DNA from 3 places in the Thalassotalea insulae genome. Region 2 is predicted to be linked to each of the others. Evidence: predicted binding sites of a transcription regulator. Region 2 holds the regulator's gene; each other region holds the start of a gene.
The links. Region 2 encodes LexA, which represses DNA repair genes until DNA is damaged. Its sites were predicted from a motif close to TACTGTATNNNNATACAGTA; they were not measured.
Positions count from the first base shown of each region.

Region 1: imuA (translesion DNA synthesis-associated protein ImuA) is a predicted target of LexA. The motif match lies at 5,319-5,338, and genes of this name have one in related genera.
Region 3: dinB (DNA polymerase IV) is a predicted target of LexA. The motif match lies at 5,323-5,342, and genes of this name have one in related genera.

Region 1 is NZ_BSST01000001.1:1,361,233-1,371,388, forward strand. It holds gene QQK06_RS06225 (hypothetical protein) at 1-81, opposite strand, end outside; gene QQK06_RS06230 (error-prone DNA polymerase) at 92-3,190, opposite strand; gene QQK06_RS06235 (Y-family DNA polymerase) at 3,200-4,609, opposite strand; gene imuA (translesion DNA synthesis-associated protein ImuA) at 4,609-5,292, opposite strand; gene QQK06_RS06245 (TSCPD domain-containing protein) at 5,410-6,075, opposite strand; gene QQK06_RS06250 (adenosylcobalamin-dependent ribonucleoside-diphosphate reductase) at 6,103-8,259, opposite strand; gene zapE (cell division protein ZapE) at 8,453-9,568, opposite strand; gene QQK06_RS06260 (Z-ring associated ZapG family protein) at 9,731-10,156, shown strand, end outside.
Region 2 is NZ_BSST01000001.1:2,252,623-2,262,778, forward strand. It holds gene QQK06_RS10270 (TonB-dependent receptor domain-containing protein) at 1-596, opposite strand, end outside; gene QQK06_RS10275 (MFS transporter) at 782-1,993, opposite strand; gene gtfA (sucrose phosphorylase) at 2,186-3,655, shown strand; gene QQK06_RS10285 (LacI family DNA-binding transcriptional regulator) at 3,736-4,767, shown strand; gene QQK06_RS10290 (hypothetical protein) at 4,834-5,145, opposite strand; tRNA gene QQK06_RS10295 (tRNA-His) at 5,337-5,412, opposite strand; gene lexA (transcriptional repressor LexA) at 5,569-6,192, shown strand; gene coxB (cytochrome c oxidase subunit II) at 6,737-8,266, shown strand; gene ctaD (cytochrome c oxidase subunit I) at 8,279-9,871, shown strand; gene QQK06_RS10315 (cytochrome c oxidase assembly protein) at 9,885-10,156, shown strand, end outside.
Region 3 is NZ_BSST01000001.1:3,293,457-3,303,612, reverse strand. It holds gene QQK06_RS14940 (alpha/beta hydrolase-fold protein) at 1-229, opposite strand, end outside; gene QQK06_RS14935 (hypothetical protein) at 229-693, opposite strand; gene QQK06_RS14930 (winged helix-turn-helix domain-containing protein) at 909-3,251, shown strand; gene QQK06_RS14925 (MBL fold metallo-hydrolase) at 3,377-4,231, opposite strand; gene dinB (DNA polymerase IV) at 4,246-5,307, opposite strand; gene QQK06_RS14915 (Crp/Fnr family transcriptional regulator) at 5,481-6,107, shown strand; gene QQK06_RS14910 (NAD(P)H-dependent oxidoreductase) at 6,167-6,793, shown strand; gene QQK06_RS14905 (DMT family transporter) at 6,795-7,256, shown strand; gene QQK06_RS14900 (GNAT family N-acetyltransferase) at 7,243-8,058, shown strand; gene QQK06_RS14895 (methyl-accepting chemotaxis protein) at 8,145-9,761, opposite strand; gene QQK06_RS14890 (type 2 periplasmic-binding domain-containing protein) at 9,855-10,156, opposite strand, start outside.

The DNA of each region.
Region 1 (10,156 bases), 890 kb from region 2:
ATCAATATATTCATCTTTAATCGACCGTTTTGATAGACGATATTGCCGCTTTTTATTGCGCTTTAGCGGGTGAGAATGCATATAAATTTCCTCAATGAAAATCCCTTGAGGCACAAGATAGTGCCTGATAATGCTCTGATAAATCTGTTAACCGACCAGCAACAACATGCACCACTTGTTGCTCTTTTTCGACAATGCCATGTATTTGTAATATTTTAGCTGATAAAAAACTTTGCTTTTGTGCTCTTGCCGTTGCCATCCACACCACCACGTTGATATTTCCAGTTTCATCTTCCAAAGTGACAAAAGTCACTCCCGCCGCAGTACCAGGACTTTGTCTTCCTGTCACTACACCAACAACAGAAACTACCGATTTGTCAGGTTGTAAAATCAGTTGCTCCGCCGTAATGCTGTGCCGTGAGATACCTGAGGCTTTTAATAGCGCAATTGGATGTTGAGTTAAACAGACCCCGGTCGAGGCATAGTCTTCCAGCAAGTTATCATAATCAGTGGGCAATAACGGATATTGTTCCTCTAGCGAAGTATGCTGCATTTCAGGCTTTTGCATTAGTAATGGCAAACGATGATGGCTATTCATTAAATGCCATCTAGCCTGATAACGGTTATCAGCTAAGCAGCGAAAACAATTGGCACTTGCCAGAGCTTGCAAATCCGTTGCTTTTAACCCTAGACGATTAATATCAACAAAATTTTGATAACCCAACTTGGGCCTTTGCTGCACAATTAAAGTACCGTTTCGTTCACTAATACCTTTAACCTGTTGCAGTCCTAATTGCAGCGAAAGTCCCTGCTCTGTACGCACCAATGTATGTTGCCATTGAGATTGGTTAACACAAACAGGCCGTACTTCAACCTGATGGCGTTGTGCATCCTGAATCAATTGCGACGGAGAATAAAACCCCATAGGTAAGCTGTTTAACAAGCTACAATAAAATACCGCCGGATAATAATATTTTAACCAGGCAGAAACATAAGCTAACACGGCAAAACTGGCTGAATGAGATTCAGGAAAGCCATATTCACCAAAACCTAATATTTGTTCAAAAATACGTTCAGCAAATGCGACATCATAGCCTCTTTCCTCCATACCATTTATCAGCTTATTTCGAAAACGATTAAGTTCGCCGTTTTTTTTCCATTTCCCCATGGCACGTCGTAACTGATCCGCTTCCCCACCGCTAAATCCAGCAGCTACCATCGCCAGTTTAATCACTTGCTCCTGGAAAATAGGTACTCCTAATGTTCTTGAAAGTACATCCTTAACCGCTTCAGAGGGATAATCTATCGCCTCAATGCCATCACGCCTTTTCAAATACGGATGCACCATTCCCCCTTGAATTGGCCCCGGTCTGACTATCGCTATCTGGATCACTAAATCATAATAATTTTTAGGTTTGAGCCGAGGTAACATACTCATTTGAGCACGAGATTCTATCTGGAATATACCAACAGTATCTGCCTGCTGGATCATTTGATAAACCTGAGGGTCATCAGGAAAGCCAGTGATCTGCGCAATCGATAATTGCTGCTGATAATGCAAATGTATCTGCTCAAACGCTTGACGAATAGCGGTTAACATACCTAACGCAAGTACATCCACCTTTAATAAGTGCAACGCTTCTAAGTCATCCTTATCCCACTGGATCACAGTACGCTCAGCCATGGCAGCATTTTCAACCGCTACTAGTTCATACAAAGGGCCGGCAGAAATCACAAAGCCTCCGACATGTTGTGACAAATGTCTTGGCACCCCTTTAATTTGCTCGACCAGTTCAATAAATTGCTGCGCTTTCTTACTTTCTAAATCCAGCCCTAGCTGTGCTATCTGGCTATACCAGGGAGATTGCTGATCTCGGCGGTTAATACTTTTAATAAAAAACTCAAGCTGAGTGATATTGAAACCAAGCGCCTTCCCCACTGCTCGGATTGCACTTTTCAAACGATAAGTTACTACAGTTGCTGCCAGTGCCGTGCGCTCTCGACCATATTTCTGATAAATATACTGAAACACTTCTTCTCTGCGCTGATGTTCAAAATCAACATCTATATCTGGTGGCTCTTGGCGTTCCAGGGAAATAAAACGTTCAAATAACACTGAAATTTGTCTCGGATCGACAGCGGTAATTTCTAAGCAATAGCAAACAATGGAATTAGCTGAAGATCCCCGGCCCTGATATAAAATGCCTTGGCGTTTAGCAAACTGAACGATGTCATAGATGGTGATAAAAAAGTGCTCATAGTTCATTTGCTCAATCAAATTAAGCTCTTTAGCAATAATTTGCTCGATATCCGCAGGCACCCCGGTGGTGAAGCGACGTTTCTTCCCCTGTTCAACCAATATTCTCAAATAAGTGATAGGGGTGTACTCGTCAGGTATCAGCTCTGCCGGATACTGATATCGCAACTCGGATAAACAAAAATGGCATTGTTTAGCGATTACCACAGACTCAGCAAGTAAGCCTGGATCAAATAGCCGAGCCATTTGCTCCAAAGGGCGAAGCGAACGCTCGGCATTACTCAGTAATTGATGCCCCAACTTATCGACACTTTTACCGTAGCGAATCGCACTAAGTACTTGTTGAAGAGGTAAATTTGCTTTATCACTCATCAACACATTACCGGTGGCAACAATCGGCACATTATACTGCTGTGCTAATTGCTGACACTGTAATAAATATTGCTTTTCTTGCGACGCCAGCTGTCGAAAAGCAGCCAGCCATAATCGCCCGTGATGATAACGCTTAAACCATTGCAGCCAAACTATATCCCGTTTTTTGTCACCACTTGCAAGCCACAGTAAGAAACAATATTTCAATGAATTAATATCCCAGTCCGTTAAACGATAATGTCCTTTAGTACAGCGTCGGCGACTGTTAGTGATCACTCGGCACAATTCGGCATATGCCTGACGATTAGGACAAAGTAGTACCAACTCAGTCGCGCACTGATCACGCTGAAAAGTAAAACGGGCACCGACAATAAGCTTTAGTGCCAACTGATGCTGCTGAATGTAACGATGCGCTTTGACTACACCGGCTACTGAGCATTCATCTGTGATCGCAATAGCCTGATAATTATAAGCCTGTGCTTGACGAACTAATGCTTCAGGACTTGAAGCGCCATGCAAAAAAGAATAGTAACTTTGGCAAATTAATTCTGCATATTGCATCTTAACCACCTAGGCAAAATAACCATGAATAAACCAGCGATGATCCGCCTGACGATATAACCAGCACCATTGCCCGTACGGATTACGACCAATAAAATAATCCCGTTTCACTGTATTTTCCCACCATGCGGTTTCAATACGCTCTGGCGATGAAAAAACCGCTATTTCTGTTGCTAATGCTAACGGCTCGGGTAAAAGATAACTTGGTCTTAATCGAGTAAAATGCTCCGTTTTTATTTTTCGCTGGCTCACTAAATTTATCGGTGCATAACCATTGGCGCATTCTGGCCGATAATCATCCGTTAATAACAACGAGTGCACCCGACTCTGACCTAATTTCGCTAACAACAAACTAAGCAGTCTTTGCCGAGTATACTTGCCCTCTGCTAGAGAAAAAAAATCTCCTGACTGCTGCTGTTGCGAACTGAAACGCTTACAGGTTAGGCTGATAGCAACCACAGGAGCAGCTAATTGTAATGACGCTAAGGTGAGTTCAGTGAGACTTAACCACTGTGATGCCTGATAGATAGCTTCAGCACTATTAATCACCACGTCTTTTGACGGCTGATTACGTAAAAACAAAGTGATCACTAAACGATCACTCAATAAATCGGCTTTCTTTAGGTAATTCGCTAATAATGACAACAAGCTTTTAATGGGAAACAATAATTTATTACTGTCGTTAATTTCATAAAGCAATTCCAAATAATGAAAAAAATGCCCCTGAGGCTGATAAAACACCATGGGCAAATCATCACCATTCACTAAACGACGAAGATAATGAGTAACCGAACTATCAAAACGTTGACTTAGCTGTTCTTTTGGTAAGCTTAGTAACTGGCCAATAGTCTTAGCACCAATTTTATCCAGTTGCTTTTGCACTTTTTGGTCAAGCGCTAAAGAATTAATCGATAAGGAGTTCAGTATTGATAGCACCTTTTTTTGCTCAGTTAATAAACGATCAACCTTAGCTCTGGCTAATACTTTAGCTGCGCTGGGACTATAAGCTGTAGCATAATGTAAGCTCAGCTGCAGCGGTTGTAATACCGACTGCAAATTTTGCCAGTATCCGCTCAAATCACCGTATAAAGCCAGCATATTTTCTATGCGTAAATACAAACCATTTGGGCTATCTAATGCAATATCAGAACTCACTTGATATAGCTGTTCAGCAATAAAAGTAAGTGTTTGCCGCTCTTGTTGCTGACAATAAGGCAACACCTGTAATTGATGCTCTAAGGCAACAGCTGTCGCCAGCCCCATACCGAGTCTTAAACCACTTTGTTTCGCCTGAGCATTAAGTTGGACAATTTCATTGTTATTGCCATCTAAGATCACTACCGGCTGCCAGTCACGACCTCCCTCAGTCACAACACCATCAAGCTGTAACGATGGAAAATAAAGATAAGCCCACAACATCAGCTAACCTGAATATCAGCAATCCGTCGCTTAGTTGCTCTCGGCTGCTCAGCCGCCACAGTAAATTCAGGCCAATGCGCTTGCATATCAACAATAAACGCGGATGACGGTGCACAACCGCGACATTTATCAACAGTCACTTTGATCCCCAAAGCATCCGCGATAAAACGCATACTTATGTGTACTGGTAATGCCAGGCTATGCTTAAGCAATGGCCGATATAACAATAAACAGCTATGGCCCGTTTCACTAGCTAACAACAGGCGTTTTACCTGATGTAAGGCGATATCCGCGCACCAGAGTAAAACACTCTGACAACAGCCACTTTTTAAGCACAGTTCAGCACACCACAACGCATCTTTTTCATGTTCAGGAGTTAAAATATAGACTTGAGAAATATCTAAACCAATAGCATGCAAAAACTCACTGGAAACCAAAGCGGGGGGCGCGATAAAAACGATTAATCCTTGCTGCTGCGCCTGTAGAAGATAACGACTAAAGAGACGAACTTCACCAATACCATTCAGGCTTTTTATTTCTACAACCCCATATTCAGGAAGCCCACCGGCTAATTTTTCATCTAACTGTTCATAACCAGTTGCAATGGATTTCGGCTGAGCTTTCTGCTCAAAACCACGCCAAAGCAAACGCTGATTAGTTAAGCTTTCAATGATCGGATTCATCACAACAAATAATTACACCGCACCAATACTGTTTATTTATACAGTATAATTATCTATTGTGAAAATGCAAATATTGCTTAACGGTTAATCGTTATAGCAATAGGCTCAAAATTACTGTTAACCACATTTTGAGTCTCCACAATTTAAACAAGTGGCACAACCATCGAGTAGTACCACCGATTTTTGATGGCATTTACTGCATTTACTGGCGCTAGCCGGAAAAGCGTGCTGTTCACTCTCTTGTTCAGCCATTGCCGCTTGTTTTTTTTGTTGAATATAGGCCTGCTGATGGGCATCTATTTCATGCTCTGGCAGCATGTCTAAGGTCTTTAAATGGGTTTCGATGATCTGCCCAATTTCCGCAACAACCGACGGCATAAAGATGCCGGTACCGCGCTGGTAGTAGCCACCTTTAGGATCAAATACTGCTTTGAGTTCTTCGACCAGAAATGTGCAATCACCGCCTTTACGAAATACTGCAGAAATAACCCGAGTTAATGCCACTACCCAGGCATAAAACTCCATATTTTTTGAGTTAACAAAAATTTCAAAAGGGCGACGAATTTCCTGCTCACTTCCTGGGTTAAGCAAAATGTCATTAATTGTTATATACAAGGCATGATCGGAAATCGGTGGCTTAATTTTATAAGTAGAACCCACCAACATTTCCGGGCGCTGTACCGTTTCATTTAAATTGGTGGTTTGTGGGGCTTCTGCATGTTCTGCTTGTGATTTGGCAGTATTAACTTTTACTGCGGTAATAGTTTGAGTAACTTCTTTCATTAACGTTATCCTTAATAATAATTAGTGTTACAGCTTGCCGTAATAGCCTTCTTTTAGCGCATCATGAAGATTTGCCGCGGTGTGAGTTTCACCATCGTAAATCAGCTCTTCATTGCCTTTCATGGTAAAAGTTGAACCATCCTCTAAAGTAAATTCATATTCCACTGAGGCCAGATCGGTTTCTTTTACTAACACTCCCTGATGAACTTCAGGGTTAAACCTGAAGGTAGTGCAACCTTTTAATCCTTTATCGTAGGCATAGAGGTAGATATTTTTAAACGTCAGGTAATCACAATCCGTTGGTACGTTAATGGTTTTAGAGATAGAAGAGTCGACCCAATATTGGGCAGCAGCCTGAATATCAACATGTTCTTGTGGAGTAATACTGTCACTGGCGACAAAATAATCCGGCAATTGATTGTGGCCATCCGCGCTATAGGCTTGTGCATCTTCATTAATAAAATGGCGATAAGCTAACAGCTCAAAACTGGCAACCGCGACCGACTCTTTTGATTTCTTCCCTTCACGGATAATATTGCGATGATATTCATGGGCAAAACTCGGCTCAATACCGTTGGACGCATTATTCCCTAAACTCAATGCTAAGGTACCGGTTGGTGCTATTGAGCTATGATGAGTAAAACGTGCACCGACTTTCGCAAGTTGCTCAACCAATTCAGGCTGCTCTTCGGCAATTCGTTGCATATAACGACTATATTTTGCGTGCAATACCGACCCTTTAATGTTGTCGCCGACTTTAATACCATCCGCTTTCATTTCCGGTCGTTTCGACAACATCTGCGCTGTCACCACAAATGACTGTGTTAATACTGGCGCAGGGCCTTTTTCTTTTGCCAGCTCTAATGCCACCTGCCAGCCAGTGATAGCCATCACTTTAGAAACTTCCTCAGTAAAAGCCACGGCTTGTGGGCTGTTATAAGGAATTTTGAGCATGGTCAGTGCCGAACCTAACCCTAAATAGCCCATGCCATGACGGCGTTTATTTTGAATTTCCTGGCGTTGCTGTTCCAATGGCAATCCATTGATTTCTACTACATTATCCAGCATGCGGGTAAATACTTTGACCACTTCCCTAAACTTAGGCCAATCAAACTGTGCCTGTTCACTAAACGGCTGCTCAACAAATTTCACTAAATTAATAGAACCGAGTAAACAAGCGCCGTATGGTGGCAATATTTGCTCGCCACAAGGGTTACTGGCGCGTAATTGCTCACAAAACCAGTTGTTATTGTATTCGTTGGCATGATCAATCAATAAAAAGCCTGGCTCGGCATAATCAAAGGTATTACTCATGATCATGTCCCATAAGCGATTCGCCGGAATACGATCATAAACTTTACAGGCAATTTGTCCTTGTTGATTAACTATATAATCGTGCTTTTTGACATAGTCTTCATCAAAATAATTTTCACGAAAATGTATCTTGCTACTATCCGTTAACTTTATTTTTTCTGCCGCTAGCTCTTTTTCAGAAATAGGAAAAACCAAAGGCCAGTCTTGCTGATTTTTCACCGCTTCAATAAACTCATCAGTGATCAGTAATGACAGGTTAAACTGCCGTAAACGGCCATCTTCACGTTTTGCTAAGATAAAGTCTTTAACATCAGGATGAGAGACATCAAAAACTCCCATCTGTGCGCCGCGACGTCCGCCAGCAGAACTGACGGTAAAACACATTTTGTCAAAAATATCCATAAAGGACATCGGGCCAGAAGTTCTTGCTCCCGCTCCCGCGACATAAGCCCCACTCGGCCGCAAAGTAGAAAACTCATAACCAATTCCACAACCTGCTTTTAAGGTTAATCCTGACTCATGCACTCGTGACAAAATTCCAGTCATGGAATCTTCAATAGTACCGGATACAGTACAGTTTATTGTTGACGTAGACGGCTTAAACGCACTCGCGCCGGCATTAGCAATAATTCTACCAGCCGGATAAGCCCCAGATTTTAACGCCCAGAGGAACTTATCGCGCCATTGCTTTTTCTGCTTAGGCTCAATCTCAGCCAACGCATTCGCAACGCGGGCATAAGTTTCATCAATGGTTTGTTCTTGTGGCTGACCAGTTTTATCTTTAAGACGATATTTTTTATCCCAAATATCAACAGAAGTAGCTTGAAGTTCAATTTCAGTGTTAACCGGTCCGGTCAGAGTTTGCGACATGATTTATATCCTTTTTATTAGTTATTTTTTTCGCAACAGTTTACAAAGACAAATAAAAAGGAAAAGACAAAACACTACATATTGCGATCAAGATCAAACAAAAGCACAATATATTGACAATATGGAATTTTGGCATAAAAAAACACGGACTAATTTGCCGTGTTTTAAGTGCAGCTTGTTTAGCCAATTTTAATTAAGGTAAATGCTCAGATGCGAGATACTCATGTGACTGCATCTCTTGCAGACGCGACAAGCAACGTTTAAATTCAAATGCTAAACCGCCATGACTATATAAGTCTTCCATAACCACTTCGGCAGAAATGATCAGTTTTACTTTACGTTCATAAAATTCATCTACCATAGCAATAAAACGGCGAGCGGCATCATCACAATCAACATTCATTTGTTTGACATTTGCCAGTAAGACCGTGTGATATAAACGGCTAAGCTCCATATAATCCGCCTGGCTACGCGCTGACTCACACAATACCGCATAATCAAAATGCACTACACCTTTAGACTCTTCTATGGTGGTTAACGGTCGATTATTAATTTCAACAGTCACATTGGGTTTGCCAGGCTCCACTGACAATTGCTGAAAATACTGCGACAAATTATGTGCTGCTTGCTGATCTAGCGGCGCATGATAGATTTCCGCCTGTTCCAAAGTACGCAGTCGATAATCAATTCCACTATCAACGTTGACCACTTCACAGTGCTGGTTGATTAATTTTATTGCTGGCAGAAAACGTGCTCGTTGCAACCCATTACGGTACAAATCATCGGGCACAATATTTGAAGTCGCGACTAAAGTCACATGATGAGCAAACAGCTCTTCAAATAATGTACCTAAAATCATGGCATCCGTTATGTCAGAGACAAAAAATTCATCAAAACAAATAATGCAGGTTTCGTTAGCAAAACGTTTAGCAATTATCTTTAATGGATCTGCCTGTCCGGCCAGAGATTGTAATTCCTGATGTACCCGATGCATAAAACGATGAAAGTGAACGCGCATTTTATTGTCAAAAGGCAAGCAATCGTAGAAGGTATCCACCAGATAAGTTTTACCACGGCCAACGCCGCCCCAAAAATACAGCCCTTTAATCGATCTCGGTTCTGATTTCGCTACCACACGTTTCCAGCGGTTAAATACTTTCTTAAACCCTGTTACTGGCAAGGGTTTATTTTGTAAGTCTTGATATAAACGTTGTAAATGACGGACAGCATTTTCTTGCGCGGCATCATGCTGAAAATCATCACGGGCTAAATCTTGGTTATACTTTTCTAGGGGAGATAGGTTAATCATTGCTACAATTTAATTAATGGTAAGTTTTTTCTTGAAAAACAAAATTTCGCATACATATTTATTTTTCGAGTAAATGAACTTACTAGAGTATGTTACTCTCTATTTTCACCAATTTTTTCCGCGAATACAATTTTCCGCGACTAGATAAAAGGTATCACCATTATGAATATCGTTATTGGAATCCTCATTTTTGCAGTTGGCGCTCTAGTAGGCTTTATCGCTAATAAAATGTTGTCAGCCAGCAATCAAGAACATCAACAGCTTGCTGAAAAGGCCAATCAAAGCGAAGCAACGTTAGCACAATATAAATTAGATGTTGCAGAACACCTTGATAATTCAACCCAATTATTGGAACAAATGAATACTACCTGTCAAAAAGCAATGCAACAAATGGAGCAAAGCACTAAGCTGCTGCAACAAGCGACCCCGGCAGAAGGTGAAGTAATGCCATTTTTCTCAAAAGAAACTCAGGAACAATTAGCGCAAACGGTCGCACTACGTCATAACAAAACAACACGTCCGGATAAAGAGATCACTGAAGCACCATTAGATTATTCTGGTGAATCTAGTGGTCTTTTTAACGATAAG
Region 2 (10,156 bases):
AAATCGGTGCGTAAGCTATCATAATCCAGACCAAAGGTGGTGGCTATGCTGCCAGATTCTTCCATGCCGGTTTTACTAATGATATTGATAATACCGCCAGGTGCATTACTGGCAAGAGTTGACGCTGAACCACCGCGAATAGATTCAACGCTTTGCATGGTGTTATCTAGACGAAGGAAAATATCGGCGTTACCAAAGGCAATATCGCCAAATTGCATAATAGGAAGACCATCTTCCTGCAATTGTAAAAACTTAGCGCCACCAGCAGCAACCGGTAAACCACGTACCGCAATATTAGCATTACCTTCACCACCGGAAGATTCAGAACGTACCCCAGGAATGGCACGGAACGCCTCGGCTGTTGTTCTTGGGGTGGTGGTTTCTAATTGTTCAGCGGTAAAGCTGCTAACTGATACACTGGATGCCATCACTGTGGCACCTTTAACTACACCCGTTACCACAATACGCTCAAAATCTATGCCTTGGTTTTTTTCTTTACTTTCAGTGGCATCAGCTTCCGCTGCATTTAAATTGGCACTGATAGCGATAGCTAACGTACTCAAGATAAATTTTTTATAAGTAGAGACCTGTTTCATTTTCTTCCCCCAGTTTGTTCTATTGTATGTTGTTTTGTTAAATAAATCGTAATCGCTATGGTTATCTTTATAATTATCTTAATCGATTAAGATAATTATTTGATGAATTTTCTACTTTTTGCAAGTGTTTTTTTTATATCATCAGGATAATTGTTTTAAGTTTTTGATAAATAATATAATTTATCTTAGGTTGGATCTGCTATTAGATTGTAAATCGCCCCTAGGCTGAGTAGTGCAGCAAAAAAGGTAGCCAGATAAAACCCATAAGCAACGTGACCAAAAAAATCACTTATCATCCCCATTAGCAAAGGGGAAATGGCAGCCGAGGCCGCAGTAAAGAATAGAATGATCCCTGCGACCGCGCCATGCTTTGACTTATCAAAATGACTGATCCCTTTAGAATTTAATGTTGGGTAGATCATTGACATAAACAGCCCGGAAAGTGGTAATAACACTACGGCGGCATTGACACCGATAATTGCTGTTCCCAGATAACATAGAAAAACAGCGGATGAAAACCAAAATAGCACTTTTTGCCAGCTAATATGTTTTAACAGCCAAACGCCAAGAAAGCGTCCGCCTGCTCGAAGCACAAAGAAAATAGTTAGCGCATAAGTTGCTAGCCATACCATTGAGCCTTGGTAATCTGCCAGTAACGTAGGCATCCAGACATAAATGGCAACTTCTGTGGCAACATAGAGCGCAACGGCTAATGAAAAGCCAATGGCATAGGGGTCTTTCATCATTTTTAGCGAGTTACGTAAACTTATCTGTTCTGTCAGTTTATGTTTTGTTGATGGGTAGTGAGTTTTGCTGGCAATTACACAAAGCACTACACATAACACGCCGGCGCTAATATATAAATATTTCCACGATACGCCGGAAGTTAATAAGTAACTGACCACGGCAGGGCCGACGATGGCACCGACACCAAAAAACCCCTCAACTTTATTCATGGTTGCCGTATGGTCTTTAGTGTTAGCTGAAATGTCGCCAATGAGTGCTAACGCGCCGGTTTTAAACAAGCCGACAGCTAAACCTATTAATGCCAGTAGTACCAGAAAGTATAGAAATGAGCTCCCTGCAGCAAACAAAAAGCAGGCAATGGAAAATACCATCAAACCAATGATGATAGTGAGCTTGCGGCCCCATTTATCAGCTAAGTAACCGAGAAATAATCCACTAAGTGCGATAAAAATCATCGGAACATAATGAAAAGCACTCACTTGCGTTAAATTTAACTGATAGGTTTCGATAAGTTGTGGAATGATCACACCTACTGAATCTGATGTCATGGCAAAAACAAAAAACATCATATAGGTTAATAGCTTGATTCGAGCCACCGCTGCGTCTTCGATGGGCGATTGAGTTAATGTTAAGTGACTCGTCTGATTCATCATATTTCCCCTTGTCGCAAATATTGTCATCGCTGTTCATGCGATGAGGGTTGCTCACTTATTTAACTTTAGCTTGTTTGTTCGTACTGACCCTTACTAAAGAAAACAAAATTATTGCTTGATTAAATTTGTCTTGTATATAAAGATATATCTTAATCGATTAAGATGCAATTTAAAATTTATGGTAGTTTTATGAAAAACAATGTTCAGCTCATTACTTATGTTGATAGGTTAACAGGTTCAGATATTTCGGCGCTGAATACACTATTGCATAATCAGTTTTCAGATTTATTTTCTGGCGTGCACTTGTTGCCATTTTATTTTCCTATTGATGGCAGCGATGCTGGTTTTGACCCGATAGATCATACACAAGTCGATAGCCGTTTAGGGCAGTGGCAAGATGTTAAGCTATTGGGAGAAGCGCATGAGTTAATGGCTGATCTTATCGTTAATCATATGTCGGCGCAGTCACTTGAGTTTAAAGACGTACTAAAAAATGGCAAAAAGTCACCGTTTTGGGAGCTTTTCTTAACAAAAGGTAAAGTTTTTCCTAGTGGTTTAACTGAGCAGCAACAGCAACAAATTTATCGTCCTCGACCTGGTAGTTGTTTTACCGCTTTTGACCTACCTGATAATGAAAGTGCGGAGTTCTGGACGACGTTTACCAGTAATCAGATAGATATAGATGTTAACTCTATCGTCGGGCGTGAGTATTTGTCTCGCATCTTAACCATCTTTGCTCAAAACAATATCAAGATGATCCGTTTAGATGCGGCTGGTTATGCTATTAAGAAGGCTGGAACCAGTTGTTTTATGATCGATGAAACCTTTGACTTTATTGATGAGCTAACCAAATCTGCGAATAAATTAGGCATGGAAACTTTAGTCGAAATCCATTCGTATTATCAAACTCAAATTGAGATCGCTAAACGGGTTGATCAGGTTTATGATTTTGCGCTGCCGCCGTTAATTCTACACAGTATTTTTAGTAGCAACTTTAATGCACTGATTCAATGGTTAACTATTTCACCGAAAAATTGTATTACTGTATTAGATACTCATGATGGCATAGGTATCATTGATATTGGTCCAATGGACGGTAAGCCAGGATTATTGACTGAGCAGCAAATAGATCAGTTGGTGGAGACGATTCACATTAATAGTGGTGGAGAGAGTAAAATGGCCACTGGCACGGCGGCAAGCAATGTCGATTTATACCAAGTGAACTGCACCTATTATGATGCGCTTGGTCAAAGCGATTATGGTTATTTACTAGCCCGTGCGATTCAGTTTTTCTCGCCAGGCATTCCACAGGTTTACTATGGTGGTCTGCTCGCTGAAACTAATGACATGACCTTGCTAGAGCAAACCAATATTGGTAGAGACATCAATCGTCCTTATTTAAATGACGCGCAGTTAGCGCAGGCAATTGAGAAGCCATTTGTAAAAGCCATGATGGCGTTAATCAAACTTAGAAATAGCTGCAGTGCTTTTGATGGTGTCTTTAGTGTCTTAGGGCAAGGTGCAGAAATCACGTTGGCGTGGGAGAATGAAGAGAGCCAGGCAAGGTTAACGATTAACTTACTAGACAAGTACAGTGTTATTGAATTAACCGAACGTGGTGAATCTACCCTTATTGATCTGCAAGAGCTGTTAGCCTAGCGTTTTGATAGTAGGGACGTTTTGCACTTTTTATGAAATAATGCCAACAAAATTAACGCTACTATTAACCCAAGGTAACCATGACAGCTAAGAAAATATGGACGCTTAAAAGTATTGCTAAAGAATTAGGGGTATCAAACGCCACTGTATCTAATGCATTTAATCGTCCGGATCAGCTTTCTAAAAAGCGCAGAGAAGAAATTCTTGCATCATGCCGAAAACTTGGTTATTCAGGGCCAAATAAGGCAGCACAATCATTGAGAAAAGGGCAATTTAATATTGCTGCCCTAGTATTGCCTGATAGCGTTGAATATATGATCACAGACCCGGTCGCTAGTAGTTTTGTTAAAGGGGTTTCTTCAGTACTAGAAAAAAATAAGGTCAACTTACTGTTATTTTCTGGTGTTTCGGACAGTATCGACAGTGTTGCTGATTTTGTTGATGGCTTTATTTGTTATGGTAGCCCACGTAACTCTGCTTTAATTGAACAGCTTAAACTTACTGATAAAAAAGTAGTGACCGCAGATTTTGATATTGACCGTAAAGCCTCGGTTGGTATTGACAATCAACAAGCGGCTTATGAAATAGCAAAACTTGCAATAAAAACTAAAGATGACGATGTAGCGATATTAGGGCTTAGGATCATTGATTCTCAGCTTACCAGCAGAGTATATGATTTACCTGAGCTGGATTTACACGCCTCTATTTCTCATCAACGTCTACAAGGCTATCGGCGGGCGATAGCGGAGTTAGGGGTTAATTTTAGGGAAGACAGGCTATGGAATATTCCAGAAAGTAATCATCATTACGCGTTAATTGCGGCAAAAGAAGCATTATCTTCCAGCCCTAGACCAAACGTGCTCTTGTGTATGAGTGATACAATTGCATTAGCGGCGTTAAAAGAAATTAATGCTATGGGGCTGAAAATACCTCAAGATATTAGAGTGGTTGGTTTCGATGGCATTGAAGAAGCAACTCGCTCAACCCCACCGTTAACTACTATACACCAACACAGTGAAGTCAAAGGCAATAAAGCCGCAGAGCTTTTTATTAGCCGAGCCACTGACACTATTACCATTCCCTATTATATTGAGAGTGGAAAAAGCTGTTAATTAGCAGAGTAATAACTGGAAAATTTTTATCGTGGCTTCTGGATGAACACAACAGTTAGTGTCTGTTTACCGTTTATCATCATGTGAGAATAGATAGTGCCATATCTCGGCAAAGCTTGCTTTTATTAGCCAATAAGTAAGTGAATGGTGGCGATGCTTTGCGCAAATTTCGCGCTTTTTATGATCTTGCTGTTGATGAATTTCTTTTAACTGCTCTTTGGAAGCTAAGTCTTTTTCTTGCGCTAGTTTTTTGTTCATCGCCTTATTAGCGCATTTGGCATAAGCCTTCCTTGCTTTAGCATCAAGATTTGCCAAAATACTGCCCGTTCCTTTGACCACTTTTCCTTTCACTATTTCATGTGAATGCAACATGCTCATGATAAAGCCCATATAGTTACCAACTTACATTAACTAAGACCGTATAACTTAAAGATTAGTTTCAGATATAAACGTAATGGTGCAATGGCAAAGCATGCCAAAAGTAATTTTAAATGAAAGGTTTAAAGATCAAAAATGCATAATTTTTGATCTGCAAGCACATGTAAGAAAAATTTGAGAGAGTAAAAGAATGGGGTGGCTAATGGGACTTGAACCCACGACAACCGGAATCACAATCCGGGGCTCTACCAACTGAGCTATAGCCACCACAGAAGAAATATGGTGCCTTTCTAAGGCGCGAGGATTGTATTGTATTTCGCAGTTAGTTGACAAGGAAAAGTTTTATAAAATTTTAGGACTTGCGATTATTTACAGCCTGTATACAATAACAGTGATACTGTGCAAACTTACAGGAAGTGCCAAATGTCTGAATTACGTCCTCTCACTCCTCGCCAAGAGCAAATTTTTGAATTAATAAAAGAAAAAATTTCCGCTACTGGGATGCCGCCAACGCGTGCTGAAATTGCTGATTTTTTTGGCTTTAAATCGGCCAATGCGGCGGAAGAGCATTTAAAAGCGCTGGCGAAAAAAGGTTATATTGAAATGTTACCTGGTACGTCGCGAGGTATCCGTCTGGCCGAAGAATTGATTGAAGAAGCCGGTTTGCCGTTAATTGGCCGGGTTGCAGCAGGTGAACCTATTTTGGCACAGGAACATGTTGAAGACAGGTATCAGTTAGACGGCAATTTATTTCATCCTTCGGCGGATTATTTATTGCGCGTTAATGGTGAAAGTATGAAGGATATCGGTATTTTGGACGGTGATCTCTTGGCAGTGCATCAAACTACCGATGTCCAAAATGGTCAGGTCATTGTTGCCCGGGTTGAAGATGATGTCACTGTTAAACGTTTTAAACGCGAAGGCAATGTTGTTTATCTACATGCTGAAAATGAAGCCTTTGCTCCGATTAAAGTTGATCTCACTACTCAGCACTTTAATGTTGAAGGCCTCGCCGTAGGCGTTATTCGTAATGCCGACTGGATGTAATATGATTTCATAATTATCCCAGCAGACTTTCTTTCTCCATGAGAGAAAGTCTACAAATCACACTTCTGTTTAAAAATTAAGCTATTAACGATATATTTCTAAGAATAATTATCATTTCCTCGTAATATTATTGCTATTAGATTGTTTTTTGTTCAAAAAATATCCTTGCGGTTTCTTAATATCTAAGATTTTTTAGAGTAATTGCACAAAAAGTAAACATTCTCTCTATCCCCTATCAGACGTGCGATCTAATTGTTTAGAGTTGTAACTCTATTGTTATTGTTAGCTTTTTTCTTAAAATTGTAAAAAATTATAAATTGACCTAGATCAAGAATTAGGTAATTCTAGGATAGAAAATGAACAAATATAATAATAAGGCGAACTTTTCACTGTACAAAAATTCGTCAGGAAAATAACAATAAAACATACACCAAAAACTAAGACATAAGAGCTAAGCATTACTATGTAACTTCAGTTTTGGAACTTAGAAGGGTAGAGGAGATGTCGAGTGAGTAGACGTAACCTAGGTTGGCTACTGTTAGGGATGATTCTTCCTAATATAGCTTGGGCGGAAACGCAGTTGAATCTTACCAAAGGTGTCACGGAAATCAGTAACGAAGTGTATGGATTACACATGTTCGTGCTGTATATATGTACCGCCATTGGTGTTGTAGTATTTGGCGCTATGATTTGGTCGATGATTTTTCATCGCAAATCTAAAGGAGCAAAAGCGGCGTCTTTTCATGAAAGTACAAAAGTCGAGATAATCTGGACGGTTGTGCCCATTCTTATTTTAATCGCGATGGCAGCTCCTGCCACTAAAACACTGATTGCGATGGAAAATAATGATGATTCTGACCTGACTATTCAGATCACAGGCTCTCAATGGAAATGGCATTATAAGTATTTTGATCAAGGCATAGAATTCTACTCAGTTTTATCTACCCCTCGAGAACAATTTCAAAACCAGCAGGGAACTGGGCAAGATAAAGGCGAACACTATTTATTAGAAGTGGATAAGCACTTAGTGATCCCGGCGAATAAAAAAGTACGTTTCTTAATGACCTCAGATGATGTTATCCACTCTTGGTGGGTGCCAGCGTTTGCGGTTAAACAAGATGCGAACCCGGGCTTTATTAATGAAGCTTGGACCAAAGTGGATAAACCGGGTATTTATCGCGGCCAGTGTGCGGAGCTTTGCGGTAAAGATCATGGTTTTATGCCTATTGTGGTAGAAGTCAAATCAGAAGCTGATTTTGATAACTGGCTCAATGAGCAAAAACAATTAATCGCTGATGCGAAAGCAGCTGAGGCGGCATCACTGAATGCGTCAATGTCAATGGATGAGTTAATGCAATTAGGTGAAACTACTTATAATGCCTATTGCGCGGCATGTCACCAACCAACTGGATTAGGTTTACCACCAGCTTTCCCTGCACTTAAAGGCAGTCCTTTGGCTACATCGGGCAGTGTCGCAGATCACATTAACGTTGTCTTTAATGGCCGTGCCGGTACCGGTATGCAGGCTTATGGTAAACAATTAAGCTTAAAAGAAATTGCAGCAGTCGTTACTTATGAGCGTAATGCTTGGGGTAACAATACTGGAGATGCAGTACAAGCAGCAGATGTTCAGGCTGTAGCCGGTGGTAGCCCGACAGCAGCACCAGTTAAAGAGGCAGTTGAGAAAGTGGTTGAACAAGTTACTGAAGCTGTATCTGAAGCGGCAACTGCGGTCAGCGAAGATTTATCTAAGCAATATACGCTTGATGAAATGATGACAAAAGGTGAAAAAGTTTATAACACTATGTGTGTTGCTTGTCATCAACCGACAGGTGCAGGCTTACCACCAGCGTTCCCACCATTGAAAGGCAGCCCAATTGCGGCCGGTGATATAAATGTCCATATTGATATGGTCGTCAACGGCAGTAAGAAGAATCCAGCGATGGCTGCGTTTGGTGCTCAATTATCTAAAACTGACATTGCTGCGGTAATTACCTATGAGCGAAATGCTTGGGGTAATAATACTGGTGATGTTGTACAACCCGCAGACGTTGATGCTGCAAGTGCTAAGTAGGGAGGCAGAATAATGACTACAGAAGCTATTCACGACTCGCATGGGCACGACGAACATCATGACCATAAAATGACGGGTATCAAACGTTGGTTATATACCACTAATCATAAAGACATAGGTACTTTGTATTTATGGTTTGCGTTTATCATGTTGTTGACTGGCGGTGCGTTAGCGATGCTCATTCGCGCCGAGCTATTTCAGCCTGGATTGCAGTTAATGGAACCAGACTTTTTTAATCAGTTAACGACAACGCATGGCTTGATTATGGTGTTTGGTGCCATTATGCCAGCGTTTACCGGCTTTGCTAACTGGATGATCCCTATGATGATAGGGGCGCCCGATATGGCATTGCCAAGGATGAATAACTGGAGCTTTTGGATCTTGCCATTTGCTTTTTCAATATTGATTGCATCTTTTTTTATGGAATCTGGGGCACCTAACTTTGGCTGGACCTTCTACGCACCACTATCGACCACTTATTCAAATGGTAGTACCGCATTCTTCGTCTTTGCCGTGCATATTATGGGTATTTCTTCCATTATGGGGGCGATCAACGTTATCGTTACTATAATGAATATGCGGGCGCCAGGCATGACTTATATGAAAATGCCGTTATTTGTCTGGACATTTTTTATTACTGCTTATCTGTTAATTGCCGTTATGCCGGTACTGGCAGGTGCAGTGACTATGCTATTAACGGATACCTATTTCGGCACCAGCTTTTTTGATGCCGCAGGTGGTGGTGATCCGGTATTGTTCCAGCATATATTCTGGTTCTTCGGCCATCCTGAAGTCTATATTATGATTTTGCCGGCATTCGGTATCGTATCGACTATCATTCCAGCCTTCGCTCGTAAGAAACTATTTGGTTACAGCTCTATGGTGTATGCAACCGCATCAATAGCGTTTTTATCATTTATCGTTTGGGCACATCATATGTTCACAACCGGTATGCCGTTATTTGGTGAGCTGTTCTTTATGTATTGTACCATGTTGATTGCAGTACCTACTGGCGTGAAAGTGTTTAACTGGGTGGCAACCATGTGGCGTGGTGCATTGACTTTTGAAGTGCCTATGTTGTTTTCCATCGCTTTTGTGATTTTGTTTACCATCGGTGGCTTTTCTGGTTTGATGCTGGCAATGACACCGATTGATTTTCAGTATCATGATACCTACTTTGTCGTTGCACATTTCCATTATGTACTAGTTACCGGGTCATTGTTTTCTATCTTCGCCGGTACTTACTACTGGTTACCAAAGTGGACTGGCAATATGTATCACTCAGGGTTAGCTAAAACACATTTTTGGTGTTCATTAATCTCAGTGAATGTGCTGTTTTTCCCAATGCACTTTTTAGGCTTAGCAGGTATGCCACGTCGTATTCCTGATTATGCACTGCAGTTTGCTGATTTTAATAAGTGGGTCAGTATTGGTGGCTTTGCCTTTGGCTTATCTCAGCTAATTTTCTTAGCTGTAATTATTAAGTGTATTAAAGGCGGAGAAAAAGCGGAAGCTAAGCCTTGGGATGGTGCTGAAGGGTTAGAATGGACAGTACCAAGTCCTGCGCCGTATCACACTTTTGAAACACCACCTAAGATTGATTAATAGGTCGTTACTAATGAGCACTGAGCAACAACCAATGCAGCCTGAAAATAACAAAAAAGTCGCTAAAACAGTGAAAAAACTGATGTTAGTGGTGTTTGCTATGTTTGGCTTTGGTTTTGCTTTAGTACCATTGTATGACGTGTTTTGTGATATCACCGGGTTAAACGGTAAAACATCGAATTCGGCAGCTAATGTCAATGCTGATGGCATAGACGAAAGCCGAACCATTACTGTGCAATTTATCAGCCGAACCGCTAAGGGCATTCCTTGGCAGTTCGAGCCGAT
Region 3 (10,156 bases), 1.0 Mb from region 2:
TGCTCTGCTGAAATGATGCGGGCAAGTAAATATTGAGCGCTATTTGTTCTTGCAAAATTGATGAATCAAATGTCAGTTTCTGTCCTAGATTGATTGCTGAAGACTCGGCCACTGTCAGCCCAAAGCCTGACTGACTTTCGAGTGTCGACTCTGCAACAGCGCTGCCGATGATAAAAAACGTACATAGCGTTAAGATCCGTAATGTTATGAAGGTATGCAACTGACTCATTACCAATACTCCACTATTCTTTTCACTTTTAGTCCGTCAAATTCAAAAACGGTGAAATGATATTCATTGTTAGGGTTCCAGTGATTAGGGTGCTGTAACCGGCGAAGTGCAACGGCTTTACGGCCGGGTATCAGCTCTACTATGGTGTAACGATCTCTTTTAAAGATATATTTACCCGCTTTCATAAACTTAATGGTATTGCGATATAAATGTTCTTTTGTATATTCACTGCCATATTGCTCGTGCACATAAACAAAATCGTCACTGAACAAATCGAATAAGGCTTTGGCATCCGCCTCAGTAGAGCCATCCAGTAACACTTTATTTTGCAAATCGTTTACCTTGTACGCCTGCAAAATCAATTGCTCTTGGGTTGCAATAAATTCTTCAGCGTCTTCAGCAATCGAAAAGCCGCTCAGCATTAGCAACGTCGCAGCAATTATAACCTTTATTATTTTCATCATATTCCTCCTTAGGTGTTGCCTGCAGCATAACGTTTGCACAGATAATTCCTTGAAATTTAGCTTAAAAAAAGCTGATTTTTTGCTGAAATTTGCCTAACTGATAATGGCAAGGTAATCTGACTGACAAAGATGAAAGCGGAACGCGCTGCCACAAGTTGACGGTTTTGTGGTAGGGTAAGCGTGAAGATTTATGCACTATTGAGAATAATAAAAAAATGAAGCGACAGTTTCATATAAACAATTACTTTATCGAAGTAGACAAAAACCAAATCACAAACACTGAATGCGATACGCAAGATGCCTTAGTTAATGTCCCACCAAAGTCACTTGAAGTGTTACTGGTATTAATTGAAAACACGCCAAGTGTTGTCAGCGTCGAAACCATTATGGATAAAGTCTGGGGAAATACCGTTGTCTCTCCTAATTCGGTTCAACGCTGTATTGCTCAGCTTCGCAAAGCCATGGGTGACAACAGCAAACTACAGACCATCATTAAAACCCACGCCAAAAAGGGCTATAGTTTAGAAGCCAATGTCCGCTTAGCCAAAGAGCCGCAAGAAAATTCAAATACGGAAGAACGAAAACAGCCACTAATCAATCGCGCAGGCTCAAGCTCAACATTTGAAGCATCCAACATACAGCATGAGAAAAGCAATGCTTCAGAAAACCTTCAAAATAGTGATAAAACAACAATTAACGAACGAATATCACCTACAGTATTAAACAAAACTGAACAACTCAAAGAAAACAAAAGTCGTTGGCATCAACGGCTGATAAATCTAAAAGCAATTATCATCATATTAATAGTGTTCATGCTGGTAATAAGTAGTTTTCATTTACTGCCTTCCTCCACTAGAAATCTTGAGTTAAATTCACTAACGCCTATTTTAGTCAGTGATGCGAAAGAAACTAACGCAAGTTATAGTCCAGACGGCAATGCCATTGTTTTTCATCGTTTTGATGGTTTTTGCGCCAATAATATTTGGCTTTATGACTTAACGGATAACCAAGAACATCAGCTAACATTAAGTACAGGCTTTTATGGCAGTCATCAGTTTACACCCGATGGTAAAAAACTCGCCTTTATGGCAAAAGAAACGTGTTCAAGCACCAATGCAGCAAATAAAGACATTACAAATACCGACCATGATATTGTATTGCGCCAGTGCTGGAACTTGATGACATTAGACATTGAGCAAGCATTAACCTCTGCCATGGAACCTGAAGTTGCCGTCAGTTGTCATGATGGAGAATTATCCAATCCTGTTTGGCTAGACAATGGCAACATCGCGGTATTAAAGAAAAAAAATGACCGCTGGCACGTCGTTAAATATATGCCAGATGCAACAATTGAAAAAACGCTATACGCGCCAGGTAAGCTTAATATTTATCATTTAGGCCATCTGCCTGAAAACAATGAGCTGTATGTTATTGGCATAAACGATAAAAGCGAACATTTACTGCAACGTATAGATACTCAAGGCAATGTCATCACAAGCCATCCTATTGAACGCAAAGATGGATTACTCCCTTACCGGTTGATCTACCCATTTGAAGATCCCTTTACTCATCAACTTGCCTTTACTACAGGAAAACGCTTGTTCTCACTGTCATTTGACGGCAAGGTAAGTAAGCTCTCTCAGCTCCCATACAACGATTTAAGCAGACACTCTTTTCATCCCGATGGCCGAAGTATCATAGCGACTCAGGGAAAAGTTGATCTTGATATTTCAAAAACTTCATTTGATGCATTAGCTTCAAAGCTTGAACCGGAATTTAATCAGCTAGCGCACTTTAATGCCGTCCATCAACCATACAAAAGTTTAACTCGCTCTGCACATGCAGAATTTGATGCGCATTTTCAGCCAAATGGTGAGTTAATTGCTTTTATCAGTGACCGCAGTGGGCAAGAACAAATTTGGTTAAAACGTGGTCAGCAAATTAGCCAGCTTACACAATTTCCAACTGACACCGTGATAGAAAGTTTTGCTTGGAGCCCTCAAGGCAATAGCCTAATCGCTGCAGTAAATGGCCAACTTATTGAAATAGACATAGACAAAACACAACAGGTAATTGACTTGCCTTACCCTATTACCGAAGTATACCAATGGCTAAGCGATGATAATTTACTGCTCAAAGTACGGATCCAAGGCGTGCTCAAGGTGGCGACATACAACATCGCAACAAAAGATTTGACCCCACTGACGACGACACAAGTTAAATGGGCGCAAATATCTGACACCGCCGGATTAATTTATCAGGATGAATTTAATCAATATTGGCAACAAAGCGACTCTGGCGCTGTTCATCTTGCAACACTTAATAATCAAAGTGCATCCACAAGGTTTATTTTGCGAGCCGATAACATTTGGTCATTCAATCAGGATTATCGACTATGGCAGTACCATATTAAGCAGCAAACTTTGGATTTTATCGGCCATGTTAGTTCACAGATTGCGTATTTTAGCGATGTAAAAGGCGAGCAATTATTACTTACCCAGATCATTTCGGCGCGCAAAGACATAGTTAAACTTAAACACACGCCTTTGGTAGAGTGATTTTTACATGACAAAGAATTAGCATCACCAACAGGGAAGTTGGTGATGTAGTGCCAAGGAACAATGCTACATATAGCTTGTTTACCTAACAATTACTATCAAGAGCATAGCCAAGGGATTAATTACTACTTCAAATCTCTAACTAAAGTTTTCAACCAACGCTCTTCACTGATAAATGCCCATGCTTGATCTTGATATTTTTCCCCTATGCCAAGTGCCAAAATATCCTGCTGTGATTTTCCTTCATTTAACGCCTTAGTGACTCGGTTAATGCTAAATTCTATCATTTCAGCATATGCGATATAGGCGGCCTTATTGGTGAGTTTACCGTGGCCTGGAATAATCACCACATCGTCCGGCATTTGACTAATCAGCTGCTTAACATTGGTCAGATAACCTTTCACGCTACCACCACTATCGAGATCGATATAGGGAAAACCAAGTTCAAAAAATAAATCGCCGGTATGAAGCACATTCGCCTGCTTAAAATAGACCACAGTATCGCCATCGGTATGACCAGCAGGAAGATGAAGCAACTGAACTTCTTCATTATCCAGATAGATGGTCGCGCCCTCCTGATAAGTTACGACAGGTAAACGATAGATATCTGAATCTTCTTCGGCTTTTAAGCGTGCCCTGACATTCTTATGGGCAAAAATCGGTGCCTGACGAGCAAAGTAACTATTACTGCCGGTATGATCACCATGAAAATGCGTATTAACCACATATTTTAATTCGTTATTGTTAATCTCCTGCATTGCCGCTTCTATTTTCTCCGCAAGCGGCTGAAACTGATCATCAACCAATAATAATCCTTTTTCCGTCACCAGCAGACCAATATTGCCACCAGCGCCAGTTAACATATAAACATTAGCGCCCGCTTTGGTTGCCAGTAACTTAACATCGTCCATTTCCCCAGCACTTAATGGTCCGGTAGCGGCCACAACGCAAAGTAAGGTGGCTAATAACTTTTTAAACATTTTATTATCCTTTTTTATGTAATTGGCAGGGTTAGTTGCCCACTGTCAACTAACACTTTTTGCTGACTGTCAAACCCTAGTGACACCCCCACCAAGCGAATTTCTCGATTATCAGCCCTTAACATCGCCTTGGCAAATAACGCCTTAAATATACTGGCGTCTATCTCACCACTTTGCTGTTCAACCGTGGTTTGATTAAAATCGGCAAATTTAAGTTTCACTCCTTGTTTGACAATGCCCTTATCTTGACAGGCTAAATAACGATTATTTAATTTCTCCAGCAAACTATCTGCGACCGCGAGTACCTGCTCAAGCGTGTTAATATTGTGGACAACCGTAGTTTCCACACCGAGCGATTTACGCTCTCTATGGGTTTCCACTGGACGTTCATCCTTGCCAAAGCTTCGATGATATAAGCTGACCGCCTGCTTGCCGGCCACCAACTGCAACTTGGCAATCGAACTTTTCCTGATATCCCGGCAAGTCAAAAAACCATGTTGAGCCAAGCGCTCGGCAGTTTTTGGCCCAACACCAGGAATTTTTCTTAACGATAAATCTGCAACAAATTCCGATACCTGATCAGGGCTGATCACACATTGGCCATTGGGTTTATTTTCATCACTGGCGATTTTTGCCAAAAACTTATTCGGCGCAACTCCTGCAGAAGCGGTAAGTCCTAATTCATTGTAAATATCGGCTCGAATTTGCTGAGCAATTAAGGTCGCACTACCGTAGTGCAGTTGACAATCACTGACATCTAAATAAGCTTCATCCAAACTAAGTGGTTCTATCACTGAGGTATAACGTTGAAAAATTGCTCGGATCTGCTTGGATACTTGCTGATAGACCGCCATCCGGCCATTGACTATCAATAAATCAGGGCATAGTTTTTTTGCCTGATGATTTGGCATAGCAGAACGCACACCATATTCTCTGGCAATATAATTACAGGTACAGAGCACACCACGGGCGCTGTTACCGCCAACAGCTATAGGGATCTCACGGTAAGCCGGATTATCACGCATTTCAACCGCGGCATAAAAACAGTCCATATCGATATGTATGATTTTGCGCATAACCCTGACACAAACAACTGTAAATAAAAACAGTATACTTATTCAAAAATAAAAATCAAATTTTGCGTGAGCCCAAATTGCTAGTAGCCACCTATTAGCCCTCCGTGATAATTTTTTAGCAAAACTCACCATATTCGCTTTTTTAAAAAAGCGTATTAGCAGATAATCAAGTAATGAAACAAGATAAACTGACAATAAAAGAACAACAGATATACCAAACACTTAGACATTCGATGGAAAGTTATGCGCCGCTGTCTGATAGCACCTGGCAGGCGTTTTGCGCAATCACCCAAATCAAGTTATTACCAAAAGCGAGTGTTATCGTAGGACTTGGCGACATTCCTAAGAGTTACTACTATATCTACCGAGGCCTAGTGCGTGGCTACACCAGCAATGAAAAAGGCGATCAGTACAATAAAAATTTTTTTAGTGAAGGTATGTTTCCAGGTACGATGACTGCGCTGTTAACTAATACACCATCAAGATTTGCTTTGGAAACCATTGAGGAAACAGAGTTAGTTGATATCAACTTCAAGGAATTTCGCCAGCTATTATTAGAAAAAGACGATTTAAAACTGTTTCAAATTCACTATTTAGAACAAAACTGGTTATTGGATAAAGATCAAAGAGAAATTGAAATCGTCCAACAAGACGCCGCTATGCGCTATCACAAGTTTATTAAACAACACTCAGAGCTAATCGATCGTATTCCTCAATACCATATTGCCGCTCACCTCGGGATCACCCCGACCCAATTAAGCCGCATCCGAAAAAAGTGTTCAATCGATCAACCTATGTAAATGAAAGCCATCGTTATTCATTTTAACCTTGCGCAAAATTTAACTAAAGGACGATAACGATGAACTTACTTAGCGCTCTTAACTGGCGATACGCCGTGAGAAAATTTTCAGCACAAAAGGTTCCACAAGATAAAATCACCACGCTGATGGAAGCAACACGGTTAAGCGCCTCGTCATATGGCCTACAACCTTATAAAGTTTTAGTGATAAAATCTCACAGCATTCGCCAACAACTGCTCGCTCACTCTTTTGGCCAGGATAAAGTAGTAAACTGTTCTCATTTGATTGTGATTGCCAGCCAGACAAACATTGGCGACCACACTGTAGATAGTTATCTCGACAGATACCTGGCAACAACTAAGCAGCCAGCGGAGAGTATTACTGGTTATAGCAACCACATGAAAAGCTCGCTAGAAAAAATGACTAAGCAGCAACAACAGGAGTGGGCACACCAGCAAAGTTATATCGCTCTGGGTAATTTACTAACCTCAGCCGCACTGTTACAAATTGATAGCTGTCCTATGACCGGCTTTGATCGTGACGGTTATGACCAAGTGCTTAACCTCAAACAGCAAGCATTAACAGCATCGATCATTTGTGCCTTGGGTTATCGAGATGCTCAGGATTTAGCTGCGAGCAGAACCAAGGTCAGGTTAGATTATCAAGAAATGGTCATGGAGCTCTAAGATGAATCTATTATCATTATTGGCACTGGCTGCTGGCGGCGCTATTGCCATCCAGGCGGCAATGAATGCCAAACTTGGTTTACTGGTAAAAAATGTCCTCTTGGGCTCGAGTATCGCATTTTTTATTGCCTGCTTGTCTTCATTGTTAGTGATTGCTTTTACTGCCAGCCAGTTACCACGATTAGACGATATACGCGCCGTACCTCTGTATTTATGGTTTACTGGCGGTATGTTGGCAGCGTTTGGTGTTGGTACTTTTTATTACCTTATTCCAAAACTTGGCGTTGGCGCCATGATGTCTTATGCCCTGGCAGGACAAATCATCATGGCGAACATCATCAGTCACTTTGGTTGGTTTAACCTGCCACAAAAAACTATCGATATTAAGTTATCTATTGGCATTTTGTTATTCATCGCCGGCATTATATTAATTAACGGAGGGTTCTCTCATGGCAATCGTTAAGTTAAACAAAGAACAGATTAATCAAGCTAATCTGGCAAACTTAATTGCGCTGTGGCAATGCTATGGCGCGAACCAATTCAATGCAGTTAAACAATACCAACTCACGCAAAACAACGACTGGCCAAACCGTGTTTGGTTTGATAAAGCACAGGATGCAGCTCATTACCCGTCGGAACCGATATCCCATAGTCAACTGAGCAATTTACTCAGCCAGCTGCGCCCTGGCAGCATATTTCCTACCTGGCCAGCCAATATCATAAAAGCGCTAGATGCCAGCGCTCAAGCAACACAGCAAACCATTAACCACTACCTTAGTGAACATAGCAAACACTGGACGCTAAGCTTTCAGCAAACCGCAATGTATCTGCCATTAAGCGATAACCTACAATTGCCTACCAGCAAGAAAACGCTATACATTACCCCCATATCGAGTGATAAAGATATCAAGCATTGGGTTACGGTTGGTAGCAAGGCATTTGGCTATCAAATCAATTATCAAGTGATCCAGCAGCTCAGCCTAAATTCAGATATTCAGTTATTGCTCGCCTGGCAAGATCAAATCCCAGTTGCCTGCGGTTTACTTTATCAAACCGGTAAGATTGTCGGTATTCATCAAGTTGGTATAGTGCCAGAATTTCAAGGACAAGGCTTAGCGAAACCATTGATGATAGAGATGATTAAACGTGGTCTTGATTTAGGGGGAGATTACGCAGTATTACAAGCATCTAGTGCTGGCAAACCGCTTTATCAAAAATTAAGCTTTAATGAGCAGTTTGTTATTGATAACTATCAAAAACTGTAACGTCCTCAAATGCATTGAGGCTCAATTTAAAGAGCCTCAATGCAGTTAAATTTTTGGCTTAACTTTAGCTTTATACAAAGCAGAGACTAAATAATAAACTTCGACGTCGCGCTTCGTATTTGACTTGCATTGCCGTCAAGCTGATTAGCCACTTCCCCAATTTCCTCAACCGCTAAAGTTGTTGATGAAAAACTGTTATACATTTCTTCAATATTATTCACTACAGTTTCAGCGACACTGGATTGCTCTTCTGTTGCTGTAGCAATTTGACTATTCATGGTGCTAATAAGGCCAATTTGTTCTTTAATGTTGGTTAAAGACTGATCAACTTCCCTTGAAATGCTTTCATTATTGTCAGCCTTACCTTTTGCGAGATCCATTGAGTTAACCGACTGTTCCGCAGCAGAGATCAGCTTATCTAATAGCTCTCTAATTTCAGTAGTCGACAAAGCTGTGCGTGACGCTAAACTTCTCACTTCATCGGCAACAACCGCAAAGCCACGCCCCTGTTCGCCTGCCCTTGCCGCTTCTATCGCAGCATTTAACGCCAATAAGTTTGTTTGTTCTGCAATACCATTAATCACATCCAAAATTTGATTCATGTTTTGCGAGTCTTGCGCCAGTTGATTAATCACACTCGCAGCACTGGTAATTTCTTCGGTCAACTCACCAGAAACCGATAAAGAACGTTGTACGTTGCTCATACCTTGATTTACTTCAACTTCACCTGTTTCAGCAGCACTTGCTGCTTCAGCTGCCGATTTCGCAATATCGGTAACACTATGCTGCATCTCTATCATCGACTGCTTAGTGACTTCGGCAACTTCCGACTGACTTTTCACATTCTCATCAACTTGATGCACTTTTTCAGCAAGCTGCTCCGCACTTTGACTTAAAGGCATCACGACATCGACCACTTCCTTAACTATTCCTCTAAGCATTTGTGTAAATATATTAAAGTGTTTAACCACACTTCCGAGTTCATCCTGGCTTTCAACAGACAGCTGATTGGTAAGATCTCCACCACCTTCGGCTAATTCTCGTAAAGAATCATTTACTGAAGTCACTGATTGACTGATAGAGCGTGCTATTACCACACTTAAAACCGTCATCAACGCTAATAACGAAATACCAACTAAAATACTTAAATCGCGAGAGTCACTCGAGTTTTCAACCGTTTGCTCGACCAACTGATTAAACAAACTGGCTGCATTCGTTTTATCCTTTTGTAATGCTTCATTCACCTGCTCAAATAATTGTGATTTTATATTTATTTTGCCTTGAGCCGCCTGAAAATCAATCTCTTCATTAATAAAGCCGGTTGATATTTCATTCGCAATACTGTGATATTGATTAGCTTGGCTGATTAATTTATCAATTAATGAGAACGAGGGATCGAGCGACTTCACCCGTTTCAAATTAGTAATAATCTTCTCTAATGATTCATTCGCAGCAGTGATCAAATCTTCATCACCAAAGGAGACGCTTTGTGTATAAAACTCATCGGTTCTCTGCCATGCCGTTACATTTTCACTGGTTAGATTAACCAAATGAATCGCCGTATCTTGCATCGACTTTAACAACTGTTGGTTTTTGGATATTGCGCTGACATTGATCACTAAGTTAACAACAAAACTTAAAATTGCGACCGCTAGAATAGCGAGAATTTTATGGAATATCTTTAATCGACTAAAAAATTGCATCTTCACCTCAGCACACATATAAAATGTAGCTTCTACCTGAAAGCACTAATGAGCAATCAGGTAGAAGTAACTAACTTATTTACTTCACTCACATTAAAATGTCGCCACGACTTTCACATCGCCAGTGACGGCGCTACTGTCCACAAACCCTATTGCACCAGCATCAGATTTGACTGCGTTGATCATTTCATTGGCATTCGATAATTCTTTAGGAGGTGTTCCTTTCCCGGTAAAAGCACGTTTAGCCCAATAAGACTTATACTGGCTATTCGATTTATTCAATGCATTTTGACGAAATAAATCAGTTCCTTTCGCATCGTCATTTAAGGTTAATACCGTAATTTTATTACCACTGGGAAAAGATTTCGCTTTGCCTAAATATATTTGTTTAATCA